3 regions of the Serratia symbiotica genome follow, and region 2 is predicted to be linked to each of the others. Evidence: predicted binding sites of a transcription regulator. Region 2 holds the regulator's gene; each other region holds the start of a gene.
The links. The regulator PurR, encoded in region 2, represses purine synthesis genes. The targets are predictions, from matches to a motif close to CANGCAAACGTTTGCNTG.

Region 1: a site for PurR is predicted at 5,192-5,209, ahead of guaB (IMP dehydrogenase). Genes of this name have one in related genera too.
Region 3: a site for PurR is predicted at 2,235-2,252, ahead of gcvT (glycine cleavage system aminomethyltransferase GcvT). Genes of this name have one in related genera too.

What each region holds. Positions count from the first base shown of each region.
Region 1 is NZ_CP050855.1:2,186,512-2,194,883, reverse strand. Features, by position in the region: gene bamB (outer membrane protein assembly factor BamB) at 1-133, shown strand, start outside; gene der (ribosome biogenesis GTPase Der) at 389-1,876, shown strand; one part of gene SYMBAF_RS10985 (IS3 family transposase) at 2,144-2,393, shown strand; one part of gene SYMBAF_RS10985 (IS3 family transposase) at 2,393-3,312, shown strand; gene xseA (exodeoxyribonuclease VII large subunit) at 3,700-5,100, opposite strand; gene guaB (IMP dehydrogenase) at 5,271-6,734, shown strand; gene guaA (glutamine-hydrolyzing GMP synthase) at 6,867-8,372, shown strand, end outside.
Region 2 is NZ_CP050855.1:1,229,211-1,237,582, forward strand. Features, by position in the region: gene SYMBAF_RS06215 (outer membrane lipoprotein) at 1-398, shown strand, start outside; gene slyA (transcriptional regulator SlyA) at 637-1,068, opposite strand; gene gloA (lactoylglutathione lyase) at 1,954-2,361, shown strand; gene rnt (ribonuclease T) at 2,442-3,125, shown strand; gene SYMBAF_RS06235 (Grx4 family monothiol glutaredoxin) at 3,200-3,544, opposite strand; gene SYMBAF_RS06240 (C40 family peptidase) at 3,962-4,726, shown strand; gene cydH (cytochrome bd-I oxidase subunit CydH) at 4,799-4,888, opposite strand; gene purR (HTH-type transcriptional repressor PurR) at 5,208-6,233, shown strand; gene punC (purine nucleoside transporter PunC) at 6,352-7,530, shown strand; gene SYMBAF_RS06260 (riboflavin synthase) at 7,667-8,305, opposite strand.
Region 3 is NZ_CP050855.1:2,525,832-2,534,203, reverse strand. Features, by position in the region: gene ubiH (2-octaprenyl-6-methoxyphenyl hydroxylase) at 1-505, shown strand, start outside; gene ubiI (FAD-dependent 2-octaprenylphenol hydroxylase) at 559-1,776, shown strand; gene gcvT (glycine cleavage system aminomethyltransferase GcvT) at 2,383-3,480, shown strand; gene gcvH (glycine cleavage system protein GcvH) at 3,526-3,912, shown strand; gene gcvP (aminomethyl-transferring glycine dehydrogenase) at 3,995-6,862, shown strand; gene trhA (PAQR family membrane homeostasis protein TrhA) at 7,087-7,761, shown strand; gene ygfZ (tRNA-modifying protein YgfZ) at 8,041-8,372, opposite strand, start outside.

The sequences.
Region 1 (8,372 bases), 960 kb from region 2:
CAACACCACCGATGGTCGTTTTGTCGCCCAACAGTCAGTGGATAGCTCTGGCTTCCTGTCTGCGCCGTTGGTGGCGGGCGATAAACTGGTCATTCAGGCACGAGGCGGAAAAGTTCACGCTTTCACCCGCTAGCGCTGATGGCCGTAACCTTTTCAGTACCCAAAAGATTTCGGGGTGCAGCCAGGCGATAAGCGCACGGTTCCCCAAAAGCCTGAACTCAGTGACTGAGGTCAGGGCGCGCAGTCAACGTTGCTGCGGCGCGAAAGATGAAGGGGAAAACGGCTCCTGAGGGTTCAGGAGCCGTTTCGTATTTTATAAGCTACAGTGTCGGAATCTGTCCGAAGTGTGGTAAAACATTGATTATAAAGTAATAATGAGGCTTCAACAATGATACCTGTCGTCGCGCTGGTTGGGCGCCCGAATGTGGGTAAATCTACCTTGTTTAACCGTTTGACACAGACGCGCGATGCGCTGGTGGCAGATTTCCCAGGGCTAACGCGAGACCGCAAGTATGGGCGTGCTGAAGTTGAGGGCAATGAATTTATCATTGTCGATACTGGCGGTATTGATGGCCACGAAGATGGCGTCGAAACGCGCATGGCGGGTCAGTCGCTGTTGGCGATTGAAGAAGCCGATATTGTGCTGTTTATGGTTGATGCCCGCGCTGGCCTGATGCCAGCCGATCAGGGTATCGCCCAGCATCTGCGCAACCGCCAGAAGGCGACCTTTTTGGTGGTCAACAAGACTGATGGCCTAGATCCAGACGTGGTCACCGCTGATTTCTACTCGCTGGGCTTGGGTGAGGTGTATGCCATTGCCGCCTCACACGGCCGTGGTGTCAGACAACTGATCGAGCACGTACTGATGCCGTTCCTTCCTGAAAAAGAGGAAGAAGTCGAACTGACCGAAGAAGAGGCCAACGCCGCTTATTGGGTCGAACAGAATGCTGAGAACCTCGAAGGGGAAGAGGATGAACCGGAAGATGACTTCAACCCGCAGGATTTGGCGATCAAGCTGGCGATTGTCGGGCGCCCCAACGTAGGTAAATCTACGCTGACTAACCGTATCCTTGGCGAGGAACGCGTGGTGGTGTACGACATGCCAGGTACCACCCGCGACAGTATTTATATCCCGATGGTACGTGATGAACGCGAATATGTGCTCATCGACACCGCCGGGGTGCGCAAACGCGGGAAAGTGACGGAAACGGTAGAGAAGTTCTCGGTAATCAAAACATTACAGGCGATTGAAGACGCCAACGTGGTGCTGCTGGTAATCGACGCACGCGAAGGGATTTCTGATCAGGATCTGTCGTTGCTTGGCTTTATCCTCAATAGTGGCCGCTCACTGGTGATTGTGGTCAACAAGTGGGATGGCATGAGCGAGGAAGAGCGCACACATGTGAAGGAAATGCTCGATCTGCGTCTGGGCTTTGTCGATTTCGCCCGTGTGCACTTTATCTCCGCGCTGCATGGCAGCGGTGTCGGCAACCTATTCGAATCGGTGCTGGAAGCATATGCTTGTGCGACCCACCGTGTGAACACCTCAATGCTGACTAAGATCATGCACATGGCCGTTGACGATCACCAGCCGCCGCTGGTGCGTGGCCGCCGTGTGAAGCTGAAATACGCTCACGCCGGTGGGTATAACCCACCGATTGTGGTGATCCACGGCAATCAGGTGAGTGATTTGTCCGATTCGTACAAACGTTATCTGATGAACTATTTCCGCCGCTCGCTGAAAGTGATGGGAACGCCGATCCGCATCCAATTCAAAGAGGGCGACAACCCGTTCGCTGGTAAACGCAATCTACTGACGCCAAACCAACTACGCAAGCGCAAGCGCCTGATGAGTCACCTGAAGAAAAACAAATGATGATTTACTAAGAATCATCAGCTTTCGAAAAGTCCAGAAGCCCGCATTGTGTCGGGCTTTTTTGTTATCAAGGACTATTACAACGACGCATTACAGCTCATCATTCAGTTGTACCCATGTGTGTACTCAGTAGGTTTTGCTTTGTTTTTGGGTACAAAGATGAGTACTCATTCATGATCAAGCCCGCATTGGGTATGTAGTGGCACACTGAATTTGGCCACCTGAACAGAGGTGATATGCTCACCTCAGGACATTACAGGTGCTTCAATGAAAAAAAGAAATTTCAGTGCAGAGTTCAAACGCGAATCCGCTCAACTGGTCGTTGACCAGAACTACACCGTGGCAGATGCAGCCAGTGCTATGGATGTCGGCCTTTCCACAATGACGCGATGGGTGAAGCAGTTGCGTGATGAGCGGCAGGGAAAAATACCTAAAGCCTCTCCCATTACTCCTGAACAAATTGAAATACGTGAGCTGAGGAAAAAAATACAACGTATTGAAATGGAAAACGAAATATTAAAAAAGGCTACCGCGCTCTTGATGTCAGACTCCCTGAACAGTTCTCGATAATCGGGAAACTCAGAGCGCATTATCCGGTGGTCACACTCTGCCACGTGTTCGGGGTTCATCGCAGCAGCTACAAATACTGGAAAAACCGTCCTGAAAAACCAGATGGCAGACGAGCTGTATTACGCAGCCAGGTACTGGAACTGCATAGCGTCAGCCATGGCTCTGCTGGCGCAAGGAGTATCGCAACTATGGCAACCATGAAGGGCTTCAGGATGGGACGATGGCTCGCCGGCAGGCTCATGAAAGAGCTGGGGCTGGTCAGTTGTCAACAGCCCACTCATCGGTATAAATGCGGTGGCCTTGAACACATCGCTATCCCGAATCACCTTGAGCGGCAGTTCGCAGTGACAGAGCCTAATCAGGTGTGGTGTGGCGATGTGACCTATATCTGGACAGGCAGGCGCTGGGCCTACCTCGCCGTTGTTCTCGACCTGTTCGCGAGAAAACCGGTGGGCTGGGCAATGTCGTTCTCACCGGACAGCAGGCTGACCATCAAAGCGCTGGAGATGGCGTGGGAGGCCCGGGGAAAACCAGCCGGAGTGATGTTCCACAGCGATCAGGGCAGCCATTACACAAGCAGACAGTTCCGGCAGTCACTGTGGAGGTATCGGATCAGACAGAGTATGAGTCGGCGTGGAAACTGCTGGGATAATAGCCCAATGGAGCGCTTCTTCAGGAGTCTGAAGAACGAATGGGTACCGGTGACGGGTTACATAAACTTCAGCGATGCAGCCCACGCAATAACGGACTATATCGTTGGGTATTACAGCGCGCTCAGGCCGCATGAATATAACGGTGGGTTACCACCAAACGAATCGGAAAACCGATACTGGAAAAACTCTAACGCGGTGGCCAGTTTTAGTTGACCACTACAGTTCAGAGAGCTTCCGCCATTGCGACAAAACGCGACGTTCAGCCCTTCCTCAAGCCAGTGCCGCGCCGCTAACCTCACTAATAGCATATTGTTAATTGGGTGAGAGGCCACTCCCCCACCAGCTTGATAACGGATAGTGATTTTCATCACTGATATTCTTAGGATGAAATAATTTTCATTGATTAATAATTGTACGGGATTGGTTAGTACTTTCATTTTTCGTGTACACCGGGGTGTACTCAAAACAATTGTTAAATTAAAAAATCCTTTTAAATCAAGTGAAAAATCGCTTTCTTACTATTCACCTGAAGAAAAAATAATCAGTGCAAAGTGGGCGTTAGTAATACTGCCCCCATATTCTATCGAAAGGGCTGAGAGGTTATCGATTGGACGAATCAATATTGCGCTCAAACAGCCTCATTGGATCGCGAGTTTTAGCGGTGGTGATGCTCTTCACCTCACTTTCTATCCAGCCATCAAGTAAACGGGTTTCTAGCCGTTCGCCGAGTTGAGCCTGTTTGGTGCTTTTCAGCAGCTTGCCGCATGGGGTTTGTGTCACGCTATAGCCGCGCGCCAGCGTCGCCAGCGGGCTGACCGCTTCAAGCTGGCTACAGGCCATGCCGAAGCGCTGGCGGTAAGCATTGAGCTGGCGATCCAGCGCCTGCTGTAAGCGGTACTCCTGCTGTTGCACACGCTGTTGATAGCGGTGAATGTGGTTCTGCGGCTGTATCTGCGCCAACTGTTGCTGGGCGCGTTCGTTGCGCTGCGAGGCCATGCGCAACTGATTTTGCGTGCCCTCTTCCAGACGGCGTTGTAATTTGAACAGCAGCGTCTGCTGGCGCGCCAGCCGCAGGTGCGGATGTTGCTGCTGCAAACGGTGGTGAATGCGTGTGAACTGCTGTTGACGCCGGACCAGATAGTAATCCATCGCCATTTCCAACCGTTGTTGCTGCGACTGCAACTGACGCACTAGCTCAAGCTGATTGCGGCTGACCAGTTCAGCGGCAGCGGAAGGGGTCGGCGCACGCAGATCGGCGACAAAGTCGACGATAGTCACATCGGTTTCATGGCCGACTGCGCTGACGATCGGGATCTGGCTGGCGAATATCGCGCGTGCTACGCGTTCATCATTGAAACTCCACAGATCTTCCAGCGAACCTCCACCCCGGCCAACGATCAGCACATCGCATTCATCACGGCGGTTGGCGGTTTCGATGGCGCGCACCACCTGCATTGGCGCGTCCTCGCCCTGCACTGAGGTGGGGTAAATAATGATCGGCAGTGAAGGATCACGCCGTTGCAGCACCTGCAAGATATCATGCAACGCCGCGCCGTTGGCGGAGGTGATCACCCCAACGCATTTGGCTGGGCTAGGCAGTGGCTGTTTGAACTGTGGGTCGAATAAACCTTCGTCGCTCAGGTGCTGCTTTAGTTGATCGAACTGCTGTTGCAACAGGCCGTTGCCGGCAGGCTGCATACTCTCGGCGATCAGTTGATAATCGCCACGCAGTTCGTATAGGGTGATGCTGGCGCGCACCAGAACCTGCTGGCCGTTCTGCGGCCGGAAAGTGGTACGGCGGTTGCTGTTGCGGAACATCGCACAGCGCACCTGCGCGCAATCGTCTTTCAAGGTGAAATACCAGTGGCCGGATGTTGGCTGGGAAAAGTTGGAGATTTCAGCAGAGATCCATATCTGCCCCATTTCCATTTCCAGCAGTTGTCGAACAGCCTGATTTAAGCGGCTTACGGTAAAAATGGACGGTGGGGGAGCTAGCGACATGTGATCCAAATCAAATCTTAAAACAAGCACTCAATTGCCCGATACTACATGGCTAAAAAAGGTAATCAAGGGTTTTTGCAAGAAAGTGCTGGAGGCAACCGATTACGCTCTGTATAATGCCACGGCAATATTTTATCCCTTTCACAGCCCACCCTGGTGAGATATTGCCCATGCTACGTATTGTTAAAGAAGCGTTGACGTTTGACGATGTACTCCTGATTCCTGCCCATTCCACGGTTCTGCCTAATACCGCAGAACTCGGCACGCAGCTGACTAAAAATATCCGCCTGAATATCCCTATGTTGTCCGCCGCCATGGATACCGTAACCGAATCTAGCTTGGCTATCGCGCTGGCGCAGGAAGGTGGCCTGGGTTTTATTCACAAAAACATGTCTATCGAACGCCAGGCTGAAGAAGTCAGCCGGGTGAAGAAACATGAAAGCGGTGTAGTGACCGACCCACAGACCGTCACCCCAGCAACCACCTTACAAGAAGTTAAAACGCTGACTGCTCGCAACGGCTTCGCTGGTTACCCGGTTGTTACCGAAGACAATGAGTTAGTGGGGATCATTACCGGGCGCGACGTGCGCTTCGTTACCGATCTGAACCAGCCGGTCACCGCAGTGATGACGCCGAAAGCACGCCTGGTCACGGTGAAAGAAGGTGAAGCGCGCGAAATCGTGCTACAAAAAATGCACGAAAAACGCGTTGAAAAAGCGCTGGTGGTGGATGACAGCTTCCACCTGCTGGGCATGATCACCGTTAAAGACTTCCAGAAAGCAGAACGCAAGCCCAACGCCTGTAAAGACGAGCATGGCCGGTTACGTGTAGGTGCGGCGGTTGGTGCGGGTGCCGGTAATGAACAGCGCGTTGATGCGCTGGTCGCCGCAGGTGTTGACGTGCTGCTGATCGACTCCTCACACGGCCACTCCGCAGGTGTGCTGCAACGTATTCGAGAAACCCGTGCCAAATACCCCGACTTGCCGATCGTCGGTGGCAACGTTGCCACCGACGCCGGTGCCAAAGCCTTAGCTGAGGCGGGGGTGAGCGCGGTGAAAGTGGGCATTGGCCCTGGTTCTATCTGCACCACCCGCATCGTCACTGGTGTAGGCGTACCACAGATCACGGCCATCGCTGATGCGGTTGACGCGCTGGAAGGCACCGGTATCCCGGTTATCGCCGATGGTGGCATCCGTTTCTCTGGCGACATCGCCAAGGCTATCGCGGCGGGTGCCTCCTGCGTGATGGTTGGCTCCATGCTAGCAGGTACCGAAGAATCACCGGGTGAAATCGAGCTGTACCAGGGGCGTTCGTTCAAGTCCTATCGTGGCATGGGGTCGCTGGGTGCGATGTCCAAAGGTTCTTCTGACCGTTACTTCCAAACCGATAACGCCGCCGACAAACTGGTGCCAGAAGGTATCGAAGGCCGTGTAGCCTACAAAGGCATGCTGAAAGCCATCGTGCATCAGCAGATGGGGGGGCTGCGCTCCTGCATGGGTCTGACTGGCTGTGCCACCATCGACGAACTGCGCACCAAGGCAGAGTTTGTGCGTATTAGTGGCGCTGGTATTCAGGAAAGCCATGTACACGATGTGACCATCACCAAAGAGTCGCCGAACTACCGCATGGGTTGATTTCAAGGGGGCATGGTTCATTGGACTTAATGTCAACGGCGTATAGGGTACGGCGGGTGACAACTTACTGATGGGCCTTGCCCCAGACGATTTGATTTTTCCTTTATTTTTGTTGCTGGAATTCGCTTTATTATGAAAAAAAATATCCATAAGTATCGCATTCTTATTCTGGATTTCGGTTCACAATATAGCCAATTGATTGCCCGCCGCGTGCGCGAAATCGGCGTTTACTGTGAGCTATGGGCCTGGGATGTGAACGAAGAACAGATCCGCGAATTCAATCCTAGCGGCATCATCCTTTCCGGTGGCCCGGAAAGCACCACCGCAGACGGCAGCCCGCGCGCCCCTGAGTACGTGTTTACTGCCGATGTGCCGGTGTTGGGTGTGTGCTACGGCATGCAGACCATGGCGATGCAGTTAGGTGGTTGTGTGCAGGGTTCTAACGAGCGTGAGTTCGGCTACGCGCAGGTGGAAGTCGTCAATGAGTGCGCGCTGTTGCGTGGCATCGAGGACATCACCAGCCCGCTGGGCAAACCGCTATTGGACGTGTGGATGAGCCACGGCGACAAAGTCACTGCCATCCCATCTGACTTCGTGACCATCGCCAGCACCGATAGCTGCCCGTTCGCCATTATGGCTAATGAAGAAAAACGTTTCTACGGCGTGCAGTTCCACCCGGAAGTGACTCACACCCACCAGGGCCAGCGCATGCTAGAACGTTTTGTTCTGGACATTTGCCAATGTGAAGCCCTGTGGACTCCGGCCACCATCATTGAAGATGCGGTTGAACGTATTCGCCAGCAAGTGGGGGAAGACCATGTGATCCTCGGCCTGTCCGGCGGTGTTGACTCTTCTGTAACCGCGATGCTGCTGCACCGTGCCATTGGCACACGTCTGACCTGCGTTTTCGTCGACAACGGCTTGCTGCGCCTGAATGAAGCTGATCAGGTGCTGGAAATGTTCGGCGACGGTTTCGGCTTGAATATCGTGCATGTGGCGGCGGAGAATCGCTTCCTGAGCGAGTTGGCTGGCGTTGACGAACCAGAAGCCAAGCGCAAGATCATTGGCCGCGTGTTCGTGGAAGTGTTCGACGAAGAAGCCTGCAAGCAATCCGACGTGAAATGGTTGGCGCAGGGCACCATTTACCCGGACGTGATCGAATCCGCTGCTTCCGCCACTGGCAAAGCGCATGTGATCAAATCGCATCACAACGTGGGTGGCCTGCCGCAAGAGATGAAGCTGGGGCTGGTCGAACCGTTGAAAGAACTGTTCAAAGATGAAGTGCGCAAGATCGGTCTGGAACTGGGCCTGCCGTCCGATATGCTGTACCGGCACCCATTCCCTGGGCCTGGTCTGGGCGTGCGCGTGCTTGGTGAAGTGAAGAAAGAGTATTGCGACCTGCTGCGCCGTGCAGATGCCATCTTCATTGAAGAGTTGCACAACGCTGACCTGTATAACAAGGTGAGCCAGGCGTTCACCGTATTCCTGCCGGTACGTTCGGTGGGCGTAATGGGCGATGGCCGTAAATACGACTGGGTTGTTTCACTGCGCGCAGTGGAAACTATCGACTTTATGACCGCACAGTGGGCGCATCTACCCTATGACTTTCTCGGCCGCGTCTCCAACCGCATTATCAAC
Region 2 (8,372 bases):
TGTCCGGCGACGTTTACAGCGCCTCACAGGCCAAGCAGGTGCAGACCGTACGATACGGTACGCTGGTTTCTGTGCGTCCTGTCAAGATCCAAAACCAAGGCGGATCCAACATGATTGGCACCCTTGGTGGTGCCGTACTGGGTGGTTTCCTCGGTAACACCATCGGCGGCGGTTCTGGTCGCAGCTTAGCGACCGCAGCAGGTGTAGTCGCTGGTGGCGTAGCAGGTGATCAGATTGGTGGAGCGGCAGGTCGCACCGATGGCCTTGAACTGGAAATTAAAACCGATCAAAAAGAGAACGTGGTGGTAGTCCAGAAGCTTGGCACGACCAAATTCAGACCAGGGCAGCGTGTGCGTATGGCTCAGAGGGGCGATACCATCACCGTCTCGCCATTGTAAGCTGGCCACAAACGGAAAAACCGGGGGTTAAGACTGCTGACAAGGTGCGTTCAGATCCGGTGGCGGTTATTGAATCGCCTCACCCAAGTAAGATAAATCAATAGGTTGAATATCATCAATTCAAAAAAACAAACCCCAGATAAACATCATCTGAGGTTTGTCATCAATCCGAAACCGGAGGTTATACCTCCGGTTTTATTTCTGGTGCCGTGAAATGTAATCTTATAAAATAATATTATTATTTGTTTTGCAGTTCGATGATGTTTCGTTCCAACTTGCCAATCAGACCTACCAATAGCTGAATTTCATCGATGCTAATGCCATTAAGGATTTCGCTACGTGTTGAGGTTATGACGCTATCTACTTCCCTGATGATTGGATCGGCCGCTTCAGTGAGCCTAATGCGCTTCGCTCGACGGTCATTGGCACAGGTGTGACGCGTAATCAGTCCTTTTTCCTCCAATTGGTCCAGAGTGCGAACCAGTGATGGCTGCTCAATACCAATCGCTTTAGCCAGTTGGATCTGTGACTGATCCGGCGGTAAACAATCAATATTGTGCAAAGTAAACCAATGCGTTTGGGTTAGCTCCAACGGCTTGAGCCGATGATCGATGAGCGCACGCCAAACACGTACTAATCGTGCTAAATCTGAACCTAATGTTGATTCCATTTACCCCTCCTTATAATTAGCATGCTAATTTTATCTCCAAATGTCTAGCCTATTCTGGGTAACTCATATTAAAAACACAAATGTATATAATGTATATTGTGGAAATAGCCACTATTTTTATCAGCTATTGACAGTTCGTTATGCAAATATTCAACATGTGAGTGTCGTAGATATTGATAATGTGAACATCATGGCTAAACACTTCTCTTTTCCACACTCGATTTGGTATTGAGCGTATCGACTTCCTTCAATCATGTTTAACGCTTTTTACTGAAAATGGTGAAGCATTTTGTTACGAGACGGAATATTTTCCAGCGAGATCGGACATCCCATGCTGATGGATTTTTCTGATCTGGCTAACAACAATTCTCTAAGTATTTTAGCGATTTAATATCGCGCGAGATATAAAAATATCTTTCAATAGTGATCGTCTACACCTTTGCCATTTGCGCTGGCGTTTTTTTGAGGACGCTTATTATAAGCACTACTAATGAACATACCAAGACGAAGTCTCTACCTGGATCATTAGCATTACACTGTAATTCATTGGAAAATTAGAAAAATAAGCACTTATAACATCACAGGTAGGTTAAATTAATCAGTAAACCTTGAGTATTAAGCTTCCTTCTTTTGCCAGGCTCTCCAAGCGCATGAGTTACCTTGCTATGGGCGATTTTGCTGGCAAGACCCATCCTAGTCACAACTCCGATGCGATTTTAACGCCATGAGCCTGCCCTTCAACGCTGCAAAAGTATCGTTGACTTGCGGCTTGTAAAAGTGACGTCGTCACACCAGATTATCCTTCGATTCACATTGAACCCCCTTGTGCGACGAAGCTATACTGGCTTCTCTTCACCGCGTCCGCCACAGCCAATCAGAGGATTTATGCGCTTACTCCATACCATGCTACGCGTCGGTGATCTGCAACGCGCGATTGACTTCTATACCAAGGTGCTCGGCATGCGTCTGCTGCGTACCAGTGAGAATCCAGAATATAAATACTCGCTGGCGTTTGTCGGGTACAGTGATGAAAGCGCAGGTGCAGTAATTGAACTGACTTATAACTGGGGCGTAGACAGTTACGAAATGGGTACTGCGTTCGGGCATCTGGCGCTGGGCGTGGACGATGTCGCAGCCACATGTGACCACTTGTGTAGCGTCGGCGGCAAGATAATCCGTGCAGTCGGCCCAGTCAAAGGTGGCACCACAGTCATCGCTTTTATCGAAGATCCAGACGGCTATAAAATCGAACTGATCGAGAATAAACATGCCAGTGACGGCCTCGGTAAATAACACTTATCCAGAGTGCAATGGCAGCTTTCTTTTTTTACCTAGGTGATAAGCGCCTGCAACCGGTGGCAAAATTTGCCATAATGCGCGCTGCATCCGATGAAGATAAGAAACTGATGGCCGAAAAAAGTGACCTTAACGCCCTGAGTGGCCGCTTTCGTGGGTTTTATCCCGTAGTTATAGATGTAGAAACTGCCGGTTTTAATGCAAAAACCGATGCATTACTAGAGATTGCCGCCGTTACGTTGAAAATGGATGAGGGGGGGTGGTTGCAGCAGGATGAAACCCTGCACTTTCATGTCGAGCCTTTTGAAGGGGCTAACTTGCAACCGGAGGCACTGGCATTCAATGGCATTGATCCGCACAACCCGCTGCGTGGCGCGGTCAGTGAATATGATGCGCTGCACGCCATTTTTAAAACGGTGCGTGCTGGCATCAAGCATCGCGGCTGTAACCGGGCAATCATTGTGGCGCACAACGCCAACTTTGACCACAGTTTCCTGATGGCTGCTGCCGAGCGCGCCAGCCTGAAGCGCAATCCATTCCACCCCTTTGCCACATTCGATACTGCGGCGCTGAGTGGGCTGGTGCTAGGCCAGACAGTGCTGGCGAAAGCCTGTACCGCTGCTGGTATGCCGTTTGACAGTAGCCAGGCGCATTCAGCATTGTACGACACTGAGCAGACCGCCTTACTGTTCTGCGAACTAGTTAACCGCTGGAAACGTCTAGGTGGCTGGCCACTAACCCTCGGCGATCTCGGCGGCTAAGCAATAGTCGGGCGGCTCAGTCTGCATTGGCACCGCCCGACCTCATACATAGCGGTACAAAAACCTCGTGCCAATTAAGGCTGCGAGTCTTGCTGCGCGCTGTATTTCTCTGCTGTTTCTTTGATAAGCTGTTGCAGTTCGCCACGCTGATACATTTCGATGATGATATCGCAACCACCAATCAATTCACCGTCTACCCACAGTTGTGGGAAAGTCGGCCAATTAGCGTACTTAGGCAGTTGTGCACGAATGTCCGGGTTCTGCAAAATATCCACGTAAGCAAAGCGCTCGCCGCAGGCAGACAGCGCCTGCACAGCCTGCGCAGAGAAACCGCAGTTTGGCAATTTTGGTGAGCCTTTCATGTACAGCAAAATGGGGTTTTCAGCGATCTGGTGCTGAATTTTTTCAATCGTCGTCATTGTCGTCATTATTTGTTTCCTCAATCGACATCTCATAGCGACCACATGCATCATGTGGGCTGTTTTAACGGCTGTAGTAGTCATAAGAGATGCTCTCTTTTACAAGTGCATCACCCGCTACTGATCGCGTCTTATCAGCAAACACCGTTCCGGGTTAAAATATGGATTCAGAATAACATTTTTAATCCGACCATTTAACCCATAATTTCCCCCCTCAGTCGGTGTTTAATTAATCCACAAAATTCTGTTCGTGTTTTTAAAAAACTAATTAATTGATTTTAAATAAAAAAATATGCCGTTAACTTTTTCTCACAATATGGATCACTATTTATAATGTCTTCGCTGTTGTATATGGAAAAATTCGGGAATACTGTCAGCCTTCGGTATCCGTTTAAAGTCAAAGTTGGTGATGTTGACATGCGCTTAATTCTTATACTTTCCATGCTGCTACTTACACAACTCTTCTTCAATCTAGCGCATGCTGTACCGCAGGCGCGTACTACCACCGAGCAGCGCAAAAGTCACGCTGCTAATGAAGCGCAACCAGATGACCCCCAGAAAAGAAAAGCGGTGAAAGTCAGAAAAAAAGTAAAAGTTAGCGCTAGGTTACCGTTGAAGGCCAAAACCCAGAAAATAGCCAAAACTGTTAAAGTAGTCCCACCGAGAAAGGGTGACAAAAAGCGCTATGACCACCAACGTCAACCCGGTATTTCCAAAACTATACACCCACACGATGTAAAACCATTGAAGCTCAGCCTGGCACATAAAAAACGTTATCAGCATGCCAAACAGACGGCGATGGCCAAGCTGATGGGCCAAATGGGCAAGCCTTATCACTGGGGGGGCAGTTCACCCCATACCGGCTTTGATTGCAGTGGTCTAATTTACTACGCTTATAAAGATGTGGTGAAAATCAAGATGCCACGCACCACCAAAGAAATGTACCAATTACGCCATGCTGCGCCAATCAAGAAAAGCGAACTGGAAAGCGGTGATCTGGTGTTCTTTCGCATTCACAATCACAACGTAGCCGATCATGTCGGGGTCTATCTCGGCAATGGCAAATTTATACAGTCACCGCGATCCGGTGAAGAGATCCGCATCAGCCAACTCAACAACGACTATTGGCAGAATCACTACATCGGTGCACGCCGGGTAGTCACGCCACAAACCATTCGCTAACGCTGTGCATGCGTTGAAGAACCCTGGATAAGGCACAGTAACTGCGCCTTTATTTAGGTTTAATGCTAGCGGTCAGTTCAGCACAGCGGTGAAACAGAAAACAATAATCACCGCCAACACACATAACGTGGCAAGCAACGACATCTTCAGGTCAGTATCCATCACTATTCCTTCTCTGGGAGGCTTTTTCAAGGATAAAAGGCGCACAATTAATGTGCCAAATTATATTCTCACAATTCGCCAATAAAATCTTATTATCATTCCCAGTTTATAGTGCCGACTCCCTCTTCCACTTTTGCTCAATATGCGACAAAATTCGCAGTTCACAACTGCGTATCGGCATGTGTTCCCCCAGACTAAGCGCCGAAGGCCACAACTCTAAAAACTCAGTTTTCGCTTTTCTGGAGAAGGATCTACGCAGGTAAACGATTAACATTATACTTGCATATTGTAAAATGTGAGTTCAGGAGTCATTTATTATATGGCAACGATCAAAGATGTAGCCAAACGCGCTGGCGTTTCCACTACCACCGTTTCGCACGTCATCAATAAGACTCGTTTCGTCGCCGAAGAAACTCAAGCGGCCGTTTGTGCTGCAATCAAGGAGTTGCATTATTCGCCAAGCGCCGTGGCGCGCAGCCTGAAGGTCAATCACACCAAATCGATCGGCCTGCTGGCCACATCAAGTGAGGCCCCCTATTTTGCTGAAGTGATCGAAGCAGTGGAAAATAGCTGCTATAGCAAGGGCTACACGCTGATCTTGTGCAACTCGCACAATAATCTGAACAAACAACGCGCCTATCTGGCTATGCTGGCACAAAAGCGCGTCGATGGCCTGCTAATAATGTGCTCGGAATACCCAGAACAACTGTTGAGCATGCTGGAAGAATATCGCCCTATTCCCATGGTGGTGATGGATTGGGGGGCTGCACGGGGGGATTTCACTGATACCATCGTCGACAATGCCTTCGAGGGCGGTTACTTGGCTGGCCGCTATCTGATCGAGCGCGGCCACCGTGATATTGGTGCCATTCCGGGCCAACTGGTGCGCAACACCGGTGGCGGGCGTCACCAGGGTTTTCTGAAAGCCATGGAGGAAGCTAATATTAAGATGCGCAATGAGTGGATCGTTCAGGGCGACTTTGAGCCAGAATCCGGTTATCAGGCAATGCATCAAATCCTGTCACAAAAACAACGGCCAACTGCTGTATTTTGCGGTGGCGACATCATGGCGATGGGAGCCATCTGCGCCGCTGACGAACTGGGCCTACGTGTGCCGCAGGATATTTCGGTGATCGGCTATGATAACGTGCGTAATGCCAGGTACTTCACCCCGGCGCTGACCACTATCCATCAGCCGAAGGAACGCCTAGGTGAAATGGCGTTTAGCATGTTGCTGGATCGCATTATCAGTAAACGTGAGGAGTCACAGGTGATCGAAGTGCACCCGAAACTGCTTGAACGCCGTTCGGTGGCCGATGGCCCATTCATCGACTACCGCCGTTAAACACCGCCTGCTGTATGAGCAAATAGCCATCCACGATGTTCAACTGACTGCGCCAGTCGGTGTCCGTTCTTTTCTCGACACTAAAACTTGCGATCACACAATATTAACGAGAAATACCATGCGAAATTCCTTTGGCTTTATGGGTTACCTCGCTGGCCTGAGCATATTGGGTTATCTGGCCACCGACATGTACCTACCTGCCTTTAGTGCCATGCAGCAGGAATTACAGATCTCTGCCGGTGCGATCAGTGTCAGCCTGAGCGTATTTCTAGCGGGTTTCGCTTTTGCACAGCTACTGTGGGGTGCGCTTTCCGACCATCTGGGCCGCAAGCCAGTACTGCTGCTCGGCTTGGTGCTGTTCGCCTTAGGTTGCCTCGGCATGCTATGGGTACAAAATGCTGTGCAGCTATGGTTATTGCGCTTTATTCAGGCGATTGGTGCCTGCTCCGCCGCTGTTACCTGGCAGGCGCTGGTGGTTGACCGCTACCGTGAGGGCAAAGCCAGGCGCATATTCGCCACGATCATGCCGTTGGTCGCGTTATCCCCCGCGTTGGCACCGCTGATGGGTGCCTGGCTGCTGAACCAGACAAGTTGGCGCATGATCTTCGCCGTGCTATTGGGCTTCTCCATCCTGCTACTGCTACCAACATTACTGCTGAAGAAAAGCACCCGGTCAGAAAACGCAGCTGGTCAAAGCAACAGTAGTGTCAGCTTCTGGCAGTTGTTCAAATCGCCCGTGTTCAGCGGCAACGTTGCGATGTTCGCCGCCGGTTCGGCCGGATTTTTCGCCTGGCTGACCGGTTCGCCGTTTATCCTCAGCGATATGGGCTACAGCCCAAATGATATTGGCCTAAGCTATATGCCGCAAACCTTAGCTTTCCTGTTGGGGGGTTATGGCTACCGTACCACACTAAATCGCATTAAGGGTAAAACCTTGCTGCCATGGTTGTTAGTAACTTATGGCGCAAGCATCGCAGCACTGTATCTAGTGGCGATGCTGGGCGAACCAACCCTGACCACTTTGTTGATCCCGTTCTGCATCATGGCCTTGGTTAATGGTGCTGGCTATCCAATAATGGTGGCGAATGCGTTAATGGCATTTCCGGAAAGCAGTGGCAAAGCCGCAGCGTTGCAAAACACTTTGCAGCTCGGTCTGTGCTTTGTCGCCAGCATGCTGGTATCGGCATTTATCTCGCAGCCATTGTTGGCGACAGTGTCGGTGATGTTTTCTACAGTGGTGTTGGCTGCGGTGGGCTATTGGCTACAACGAGGAAAAGCAGTTGGCGGCACGGCGTGAATTTGCTAGCCCACTATTAATCGCTGGGCTAATTTATCGGGCAATAAAACGGCGTCTGTGCGCTAATACCAGCGTTTCCTGATAAACGTTAGCCGTTTGCTCCACTGATAGTGATACATTATTACTCGCCAGCTTGTCAGTCCTTGAACGTCGCCGATAACCTTGCTTCACGGCTAGCGAGCACCCGTTCAACGCTGTCCACTACCGCCTGTGTTTGCGGGTCGATCTCAATATTCACTTTGTCGCCCAAACGTTTTCTACCCAGCGTGGTGCGTTCTAACGTTTCGGGAATCAAATGCACGCAGAACCGGTTATTCACCACCTCGCCGATGGTCAAGCTGATGCCGTCAATGCCAATAAACCCCTTATGCAGGATATATTTCATCAGTGACGCATTGGGCATACGTAGCCAGATTTGGCGGTTATTTTCCGAAGCCAAAATCTTGGCCACTTCTGCCGTGCAAATAATATGGCCGGACATTAGATGGCCGCCAATTTCGTCGTTAAATCTGGCGGCACGCTCGATGTTGACCCTGTCACCCAACGCCAATTCGCCAAGGTTGGTCAGGCATAGCGTTTCCTTGATCAGATCGAAACTGACGCGCGTGCCTTCCACGGCGGTCACCGTCAGGCAGCAACCATTATGGGCAACCGAGGCACCTAACTCTAGCCCAGACAATAGTTCGGCAGGCATTTCAATCACATGGGTGCGGAAGTTGGGTTTCTCATCAATGGCGACCAAGGGTGCGGTGCCCTGTACAATACCGGTGAACATATATGCCTCTTTTTTCTGAACGAGTTAACGCGTTTATGCCAGTTTACGCGTAAAACCAAACCCACTG
Region 3 (8,372 bases), 1.3 Mb from region 2:
TCATGCGCGAGAACAACACGAGCAGGTTGATGCTTGGGACGATAAGCGCTTTATCAACGCGCTACAACAAGCTTTCGGCTGGCGTTTGGGGCGTATCCTAAAAGCTGGCAAACGTCATAGCTATCCGCTCAGCCTGCTGACCGCCAACCGGCACGTCAGTCACCGGTTAGCGTTGGTGGGTAATGCTGCACAGACGCTGCATCCGATCGCTGGGCAGGGGTTTAACCTCGGCCTGCGCGATGTGATGTCACTGGCGGAAACGCTGGCGGAAGCGGCGTATAATGGCGAAGATCCCGGTGGCTATGCATGGCTGAACCGTTATCAACAACGGCGGCAACAGGATCAGCAAGCCACAATTGCGGTGACCGATGGTTTGAACCGTTTGTTCGCTAACTGCTACGGTTCGCTGATCGTTGGCCGCAATCTGGGTTTGCTGGCGATGGCGCGCTTGCCAGCGATGCGCAATGCCTTCGCCAAGCGCACGTTGGGCTGGGTGGAACGTTAGACTGACATCAGCGCGCCGCCCCGTGAGGTGCGCTATTTAAGGAAATAAGCAGCATGCAATCATTTGACTTGGTTATTGCCGGTGGCGGTATGGTAGGGCTGGCGCTGGCCTGTGGTCTACAGGGCAGCGGTCTACGCATTGCGGTGCTGGAACAGCGGCAGCCGGATATGACACCGCCGCAGGAATTGCCTGCGTTACGCGTCTCAGCCATCAACGCTGCCAGTGAGTGTTTGCTGCAACATATCGGTGTCTGGCAGGACATCCTCCAACTGCGCGCCAGCACTTACCACGCGATGGAGGTGTGGGATGGTGATAGCTTCGGCAAAATCACCTTTCGCGGTGATGAGTGTGGCTTTAGCCATCTCGGCCATATTATCGAAAACTCGGTGATCCAACAGGTATTGTGGAAACGTGCCGAAAGCTTGTCTAATATCACCCTGATTACCCCAGCTGCGCTCAAACAGGTGGCTTGGGGCGAGAACGACGCTTTTATCACGCTGGAAGACGGCCGTATGTTGAGTGCCCGGTTGGTGATCGCTGCTGATGGTGCCCATTCATGGCTGCGTCAGCACGCCGACATCCCGCTGACCTTTTGGGATTATCGTCACCATGCGTTAGTAGCTACCATCCGCAGCGAAGTGCCACATCTGGCCACGGCGCGGCAGATATTCCATGGCGATGGCATTCTGGCATTCCTGCCGTTCAGCGATCCGTATCTGAGTTCGATCGTCTGGTCAGTGACGCCGCTCAATGCAGAACGGCTGAAGCAATTGTCACCGGAGCAATTTAATCGCCAATTAGCAATGGCCTTCGACATGCGGCTGGGCAATTGCCGCTTGGAGAGTGAGCGCCTGACCTTCCCGTTGACGGGACGCTATGCACGCAGTTTCGCCGCGCATCGCTTGGCGCTAGTTGGCGATGCGGCGCACACGGTGCATCCGTTGGCTGGGCAGGGGGTGAATTTGGGCTTTATGGATGCCGCAGAATTAATCTGCGAACTGCGGCGCTTACAGCACCAAGGGAAAGACATCGGCCAGCATCTGTATCTGCGCCGCTATGAACGCCGCCGCAAGCACGGTGCGGCGGTGATGTTAGCCAGTATGCAAGGTTTCCATGAGTTGTTCGACGGCCATCATTCGGTAAAAAAGTTGTTGCGTGGCATTGGCCTACGGCTGGCGGATAGCCTGCCGGGTGTCAAACCGAAACTGGTGCGTCAGGCGATGGGTCTGAATGATTTGCCGGAATGGCTGGCCAAGAGCCAATTCCAGTAGGCGTACATTGTTGCAGCCAGTTTGGATACGGACAGCGTGGAACAAGCTGAGCGTACAGAGAGTCTGTGGGGATGGTGAGCACTGCCCAGGGCCAAAATGGCAAATAAAATAGCTAATGGGATAGGTTCTTAATCTTTCTGGTCAGGCTCCCAGTGGGAGCCTATGAATTTCCCTGGTTTTCTTCAATCACCCTTCATTTGAAATAATCTCATTTCAGGTGTTTTTATCATGATTTTTTCTAATCCGCTGGTCGGCTATCAAAAGGCGGAATTCTGCGTGTGGTCACCGGTATGTTATATAACCCCGTGTTTTTTCCTGCTAATTTTTTATTTTGTGCCTTTAATCGCATTTTTTTAGTGAAAAACTCTACACACTAGCCCGGCATTTTTCTGTACCTGAACATTGTCGAGCCTATTTTAACTGATAGTTAATGGGGGCGTTCAGTGATAAGTTCAGGGAAAGGTAACGTTTGCGTTATCAGGGTTGGCCGCAATTTTGGGTTGCACCAGCGCAGCGTTTCTGCCGAGCAGTCAGTGCGCCATGGCATCAGTGGCGTATTGCGTGACTGCCCCTATCTTCTAGCGATCAAATGGAAAAAGGGAAAAGATGACAAAGCAAACCCCATTGTACGACCAGCATATGGCGTGTGGAGCGCGCATGGTAGACTTTCATGGCTGGATGATGCCATTGCACTATGGCTCACAAATTGATGAGCATCACGCCGTGCGGCAGGATGCTGGCGTGTTCGATGTCTCCCATATGACTATCGTGGATCTGCACGGAGCCTGTACCCGTGATTTCCTACGTTATCTGCTGGCGAACGATATCGCCAAGCTTACTCAACCCGGTAAAGCACTGTATACCGGCATGCTGAATGACTCCGGTGGTGTGATCGACGATCTGATCGTCTATTTCCTCGCTGAAGATTATTTTCGCCTGGTAGTGAACTCCGCCACGCGCGAAAAAGACCTGTCTTGGATCGAAGCGCATGCCGTGCCGTATAGCGTATCGCTGACGGTGCGTGACGATCTGGCGTTGATCGCGGTGCAAGGTCCACAGGCTCAAGAGCGCGCCGCCACCCTATTTACCCCGGAGCAAAAAAGCGCGGTTGAAGGCATGAAGCCGTTCTTCGGCGTACAGAGCGGGGATCTGTTTATCGCCACTACCGGCTACACCGGTGAAGCTGGTTATGAAATCGCCATGCCGAAAGAGCAGGCGGCAGGCTTCTGGCAGCAGCTACTGGCCGCAGGCGTCAAGCCAGCGGGGTTGGGAGCGCGTGACACCTTGCGTCTGGAAGCGGGCATGAACCTGTATGGTCAGGACATGGACGAAGGCGTTTCACCGTTGGCCGCCAACATGGGTTGGACCATTGCTTGGATACCGGAAGATCGTCAGTTCATCGGCCGCGCTGCCCTGGAACAGCAGCGTGAGCTGGGCAGCGAACAACTGGTCGGCTTGATCATGACGGAAAAAGGCGTACTACGCCATGGGCTGCCAGTGCGTTTCACCGACGAAGTGGGGCAGACACGCCAAGGGGTGATCACCAGCGGTTCGTTCTCTCCGACTTTAGGCTTCAGCATCGCCTTGGCGCGCGTGCCTATGGGTGTCGGCGAGCAGGCTATCGTGCAGATCCGCAACCGTGAGATGCCGGTCAAGGTGACCAAACCCGGCTTTGTCCGTGCTGGCAAGTCACTGGTTCACTGATGTTTATTGATTGATTCTCTCATTTCTTTAAAGGAGTAACTGGCGATGAGCAATGTGCCAACAGAATTGAAATACGCCACCTCCCATGAATGGGTGTGTGACGCAGGTCATGGTGAATACTTGGTAGGGATCACCGAGCATGCGCAGGAATTGCTGGGCGACATGGTGTTTGTCGATTTGCCAGAAATAGGCACAATCGTCTCTGCCGGTGACGATTGTGCGGTGGCGGAATCGGTGAAAGCCGCCTCTGACATCTACGCGCCAATCAGCGGTGAAATCATTGCGGTTAACGACGCACTGGAAAGTGCACCGGAGCGGGTGAACAGCGCACCCTACGGCGAAGGCTGGCTGTTCCGTATCAAGGCGTCCGACGTCGGTGAACTGGGCAACCTGCTGGATGCTGGAGCCTATCAGGCTTCTATCGACGAGTAATCAATGTGACGCCCCAAACCTAGCGGGGCGTTTTAGCTCAGGTGATATCCCGTACCACGCAAGCATTCAGGAATGTGTAGCAATGACTCAGACACTCAGCCAACTTGAACACAGCGAAGCGTTCATTGAGCGCCACATCGGCTCTTCTGCGGAACAACAGCAGGCGTTGCTGGCAACGGTGGGCGCACGCACGCTCAGCGCGCTGATCCAACAGATTTTGCCCGCAGATATTCAGTTGCCGGAGCCGCCGCCGGTGGGCAACGCGGCCACGGAACATCAGGCATTGGCCGAACTGAAGGCGATCGCCTCGCAGAATCAGCGTTACAAATCGTACATTGGCATGGGGTACAGCGCGGTGCTGACGCCGCCGGTGATCCAGCGCAACATGTTGGAAAATCCAGGCTGGTACACCGCCTATACTCCCTATCAGCCGGAAGTGTCGCAGGGCCGTCTGGAGGCGCTGCTGAACTTCCAGACTCTGACGCGCGATCTGACCTGCTTGGATCTGGCCTCCGCCTCGCTGCTGGATGAAGCGACCGCTGCCGCTGAAGCGATGGCGCTGGCTAAACGCGCCAGCAAGCTGAAGGGGGCTAACCGTTTCTTCGTGGCGGATGACGTGCATCCACAAACGTTGGACGTGGTGCGTACCCGCGCTGCAACCTTTGGTTTCGAGGTGATTGTCGATAAAGCTGAAAAAGTGCGGGAGTGGGAAGGGGTATTCGGTGTGCTGCTACCGCAGGTGGGTACCACTGGCGAACTTCACGATTACCGCGCGCTGCTGGCCGAGCTGAAATCCCGTAACATCGTCACCAGCGTAGCCGCTGATATTATGGCGTTGGTGCTGCTGGCTGCACCGAGTGCTGATGTCGTGTTCGGTTCCGCGCAGCGCTTCGGCGTACCGATGGGCTATGGCGGGCCGCATGCGGCTTTCTTCGCTTGTCGCGATGAATTCAAACGCGCAATGCCGGGCCGTATCATCGGCGTTTCCCGCGATGCGGCTGGCAACACCGCGTTGCGCATGGCGATGCAAACGCGTGAACAGCATATCCGCCGTGAAAAGGCTAACTCGAATATTTGTACCTCGCAGGTGCTGCTGGCCAACATCGCCAGCCTGTATGCGGTGTACCATGGTGCATCGGGGCTGCAACGCATCGCCGGGCGTATCCACCGCCTGGCCGACATTCTGGCTGCTGGGTTGCAACAAACCGGTTTGACGCTGCGCCATAAAACCTGGTTCGACACCCTGACGGTTGAAGTGAAAGATAAAACGGCGCTGTTGGAACGTGCACGGAGCTTCGGTATCAATCTGCGCACTGACATTCAGGGGGCCGTGGGCATTACGCTGGACGAAGCCACCTCACGCGAAGACGTGCAAACGCTGTTTACCCTGCTGGTGGGTGACAAACACGGCCTGAATATCGACACACTGGACGCAATGGTGAGCAAAAACAGCCAGTCTATCCCGGCCAATTTGCTGCGCAAAGATCCGATCCTGACTCACCCGGTATTCAACCGCTACCACAGCGAAACCGAGATGATGCGTTACATGCACTATCTGGAGCGCAAGGATCTGGCGCTGAACCAAGCGATGATCCCGCTGGGTTCCTGCACCATGAAGCTGAATGCGGCGGCGGAAATGATCCCGATCACCTGGCCTGAATTTTCCGACCTACACCCGTTCTGCCCACCTGAGCAAGCAGCGGGTTATCAGCAGTTGATCGGCCAATTGTCGCAGTGGCTGGTGCAACTGACTGGCTATGACGCAGTTTGCATGCAGCCTAACTCTGGCGCGCAGGGTGAATACGCTGGCCTGTTGGCGATCCGTCGTTACCACGAAAGCCGCAATCAAGTGGGTCGCCATATCTGTCTGATCCCAAACTCTGCACACGGCACCAATCCTGCTTCCGCCCAGATGGCGGGTATGAGCGTAGTGGTGGTGGCCTGCGACAAAAACGGCAACATTGATCTGCACGATCTGCGTATTAAGGCGGAGCAGGCAGGCGACGCGCTGTCGTGTATCATGGTGACCTACCCATCGACTCACGGCGTGTATGAAGAAACCATCCGCGAGGTGTGCCAGATCGTGCACCAGTTCGGCGGCCAAGTTTATCTGGATGGTGCCAACATGAATGCCCAGGTAGGCATCACCACGCCGGGCTATATCGGAGCGGATGTTTCGCACCTCAATCTGCACAAAACCTTCTGCATTCCGCATGGCGGCGGCGGCCCAGGCATGGGGCCTATCGGTGTAAAAGCACACCTGGCACCGTTCGTGCCGGGCCATAGCGTGGTGCAGATCGATGGCGTGACCACCCAGCAGGGCGCAGTATCCGCAGCGCCGTTTGGCAGTGCATCGATCTTGCCAATCAGTTGGATGTACATCCGCATGATGGGGGCGGAGGGCTTGAAACAGGCCAGCCAGGTGGCGATCCTCAACGCTAACTATATCGCTACCCGCCTGAAAGACGCCTATCCGGTGCTGTATACCGGCCGCGATCATCGCGTGGCGCACGAATGCATCCTCGACATACGTCCGCTTAAAGAAGAGACCGGCATCAGTGAAATGGATATCGCTAAACGCCTGATCGACTACGGTTTCCATGCGCCGACGATGTCGTTCCCGGTTGCTGGCACATTGATGGTTGAGCCGACCGAATCGGAAAGCAAGGTGGAGCTGGATCGCTTTATCAATGCCATGCTGGCTATCCGCAGCGAGATCGACCGCGTTGCGCAAGGTGAATGGCCGCTGGGAGATAACCCGCTGGTGAATGCGCCACACGTTCAGGCGGAACTGGTCGGCGACTGGCAGCATGCTTACAGCCGTGAGCTGGCGGTGTTCCCAACCGATAGCGTACGCGAAAACAAGTACTGGCCAAGCGTCAAACGTCTGGATGACGTGTACGGCGATCGCAACCTGTTCTGTTCCTGTGTGCCAGTGAGCGAATACTAGGCTGTGCCTGCTCATTGACTGCCAGCAGCGCCATACCTACATAGCCTAATAACAGTTTCGGCAAAATTTGTATTCGGAGGGCATCGCATCATGCGGTGCTTTTTTGTGCGGCGTACCCACATTCACAGTTTTATTTTAGCCTACACGTGTACACTGGAATTATTCTTAACTTAAGCTGCGATGTGGAAATCTTGAGCAATATAGGTTTTAAAGGATTTTGCTATATGGGAAAAAAGGGCATAGAAAAAATTGGCGACCAGAAAATCGCCGCCGTACCTTATCCTTGGGCGGAGGAGATTGCCAACAGCATCAGCCACGGCATTGGGCTGGTATTCGGCATTGTCGGCCTGGTACTGCTGCTGGTGCAGGCGGTGGACACTGGCGCAGACGTAACGGCCATCACCAGCTACAGCCTGTATGGCGGCAGCATGATCCTGCTGTTTCTCGCCTCCACGCTCTACCATGCTATTCCTCATCAGAAGGTGAAGCACTGGCTGAAAAAGTTTGACCACTGCGCGATTTATCTTTTGATTGCCGGGACTTACACGCCATTTTTGCTGATAGGGTTGAACTCGCCGCTGGCCAAGGGGCTGATGGCGGTAATCTGGGGGCTAGCCTTGCTGGGCGTATTGTTCAAACTGGTCTTTGCCCATCGCTTTGAAGTGCTATCGTTGGTAACTTACCTGACCATGGGCTGGCTATCGCTGATCGTGATTTATCAACTGGCGATGCATCTGGCGCTCGGCGGTGTGACTTTGTTGGCGGTTGGTGGGGCGGTCTACACCCTGGGGGTGATTTTCTACGCCTCTAAGCGCATCCGTTTCGGCCATGCCATCTGGCATGGCTTTGTGCTTGGTGGCAGTGTTTGCCACTTTATGGCTATCTACCTGTACGTTTGATCCCTGTTTTACGACCACCACATATCGTGTTGAACTCATACCTTGTTGCAGCCAGTTTGCATACGGACAGCGTGCAACAACCGACGCGTACAGGGGGTACGTGCGGTGTCCAGATGCAAAATGACAAATAAAATAGCCTAGCGGGATAGATTTCTATGTGCTGCATCACTCATCCAGCAAGCGTGATGTTACGGCTGCACTACGCCAGCTATCTGTTAATCACAGACTGTTTTGCAGTATTGGATCGCTGGCCTATGCCTGGGTTCAACATGCTAACGTCTAGGACTCCAGCTTATAGGGCAGCGGCTTGATCGCCAACTGGCTGTTGGCGTCAGCACGCACTCGCAGCTTACTGCTGGCGTCTAGATCGTTATTCATCACCACCTGTACCCACAGCGTGCCATCGGCAAGTGTGCTGGCGGCCAGCACCGTGCCGGTACGCCGCCAGTTCTCACCCAATTGCAGTTCCAGATCCTCTGCCGCCTGCGGCGTGCGCCCAGCCCTACCTTCCAGCCAGTACAGTGCGCGTTTGTTAGCACCGCGAAACTTGGCGCGTGCCACCATCTCCTGACCGGTATAGCAACCTTTGCTGAAGCTGATGCCCTGTAACG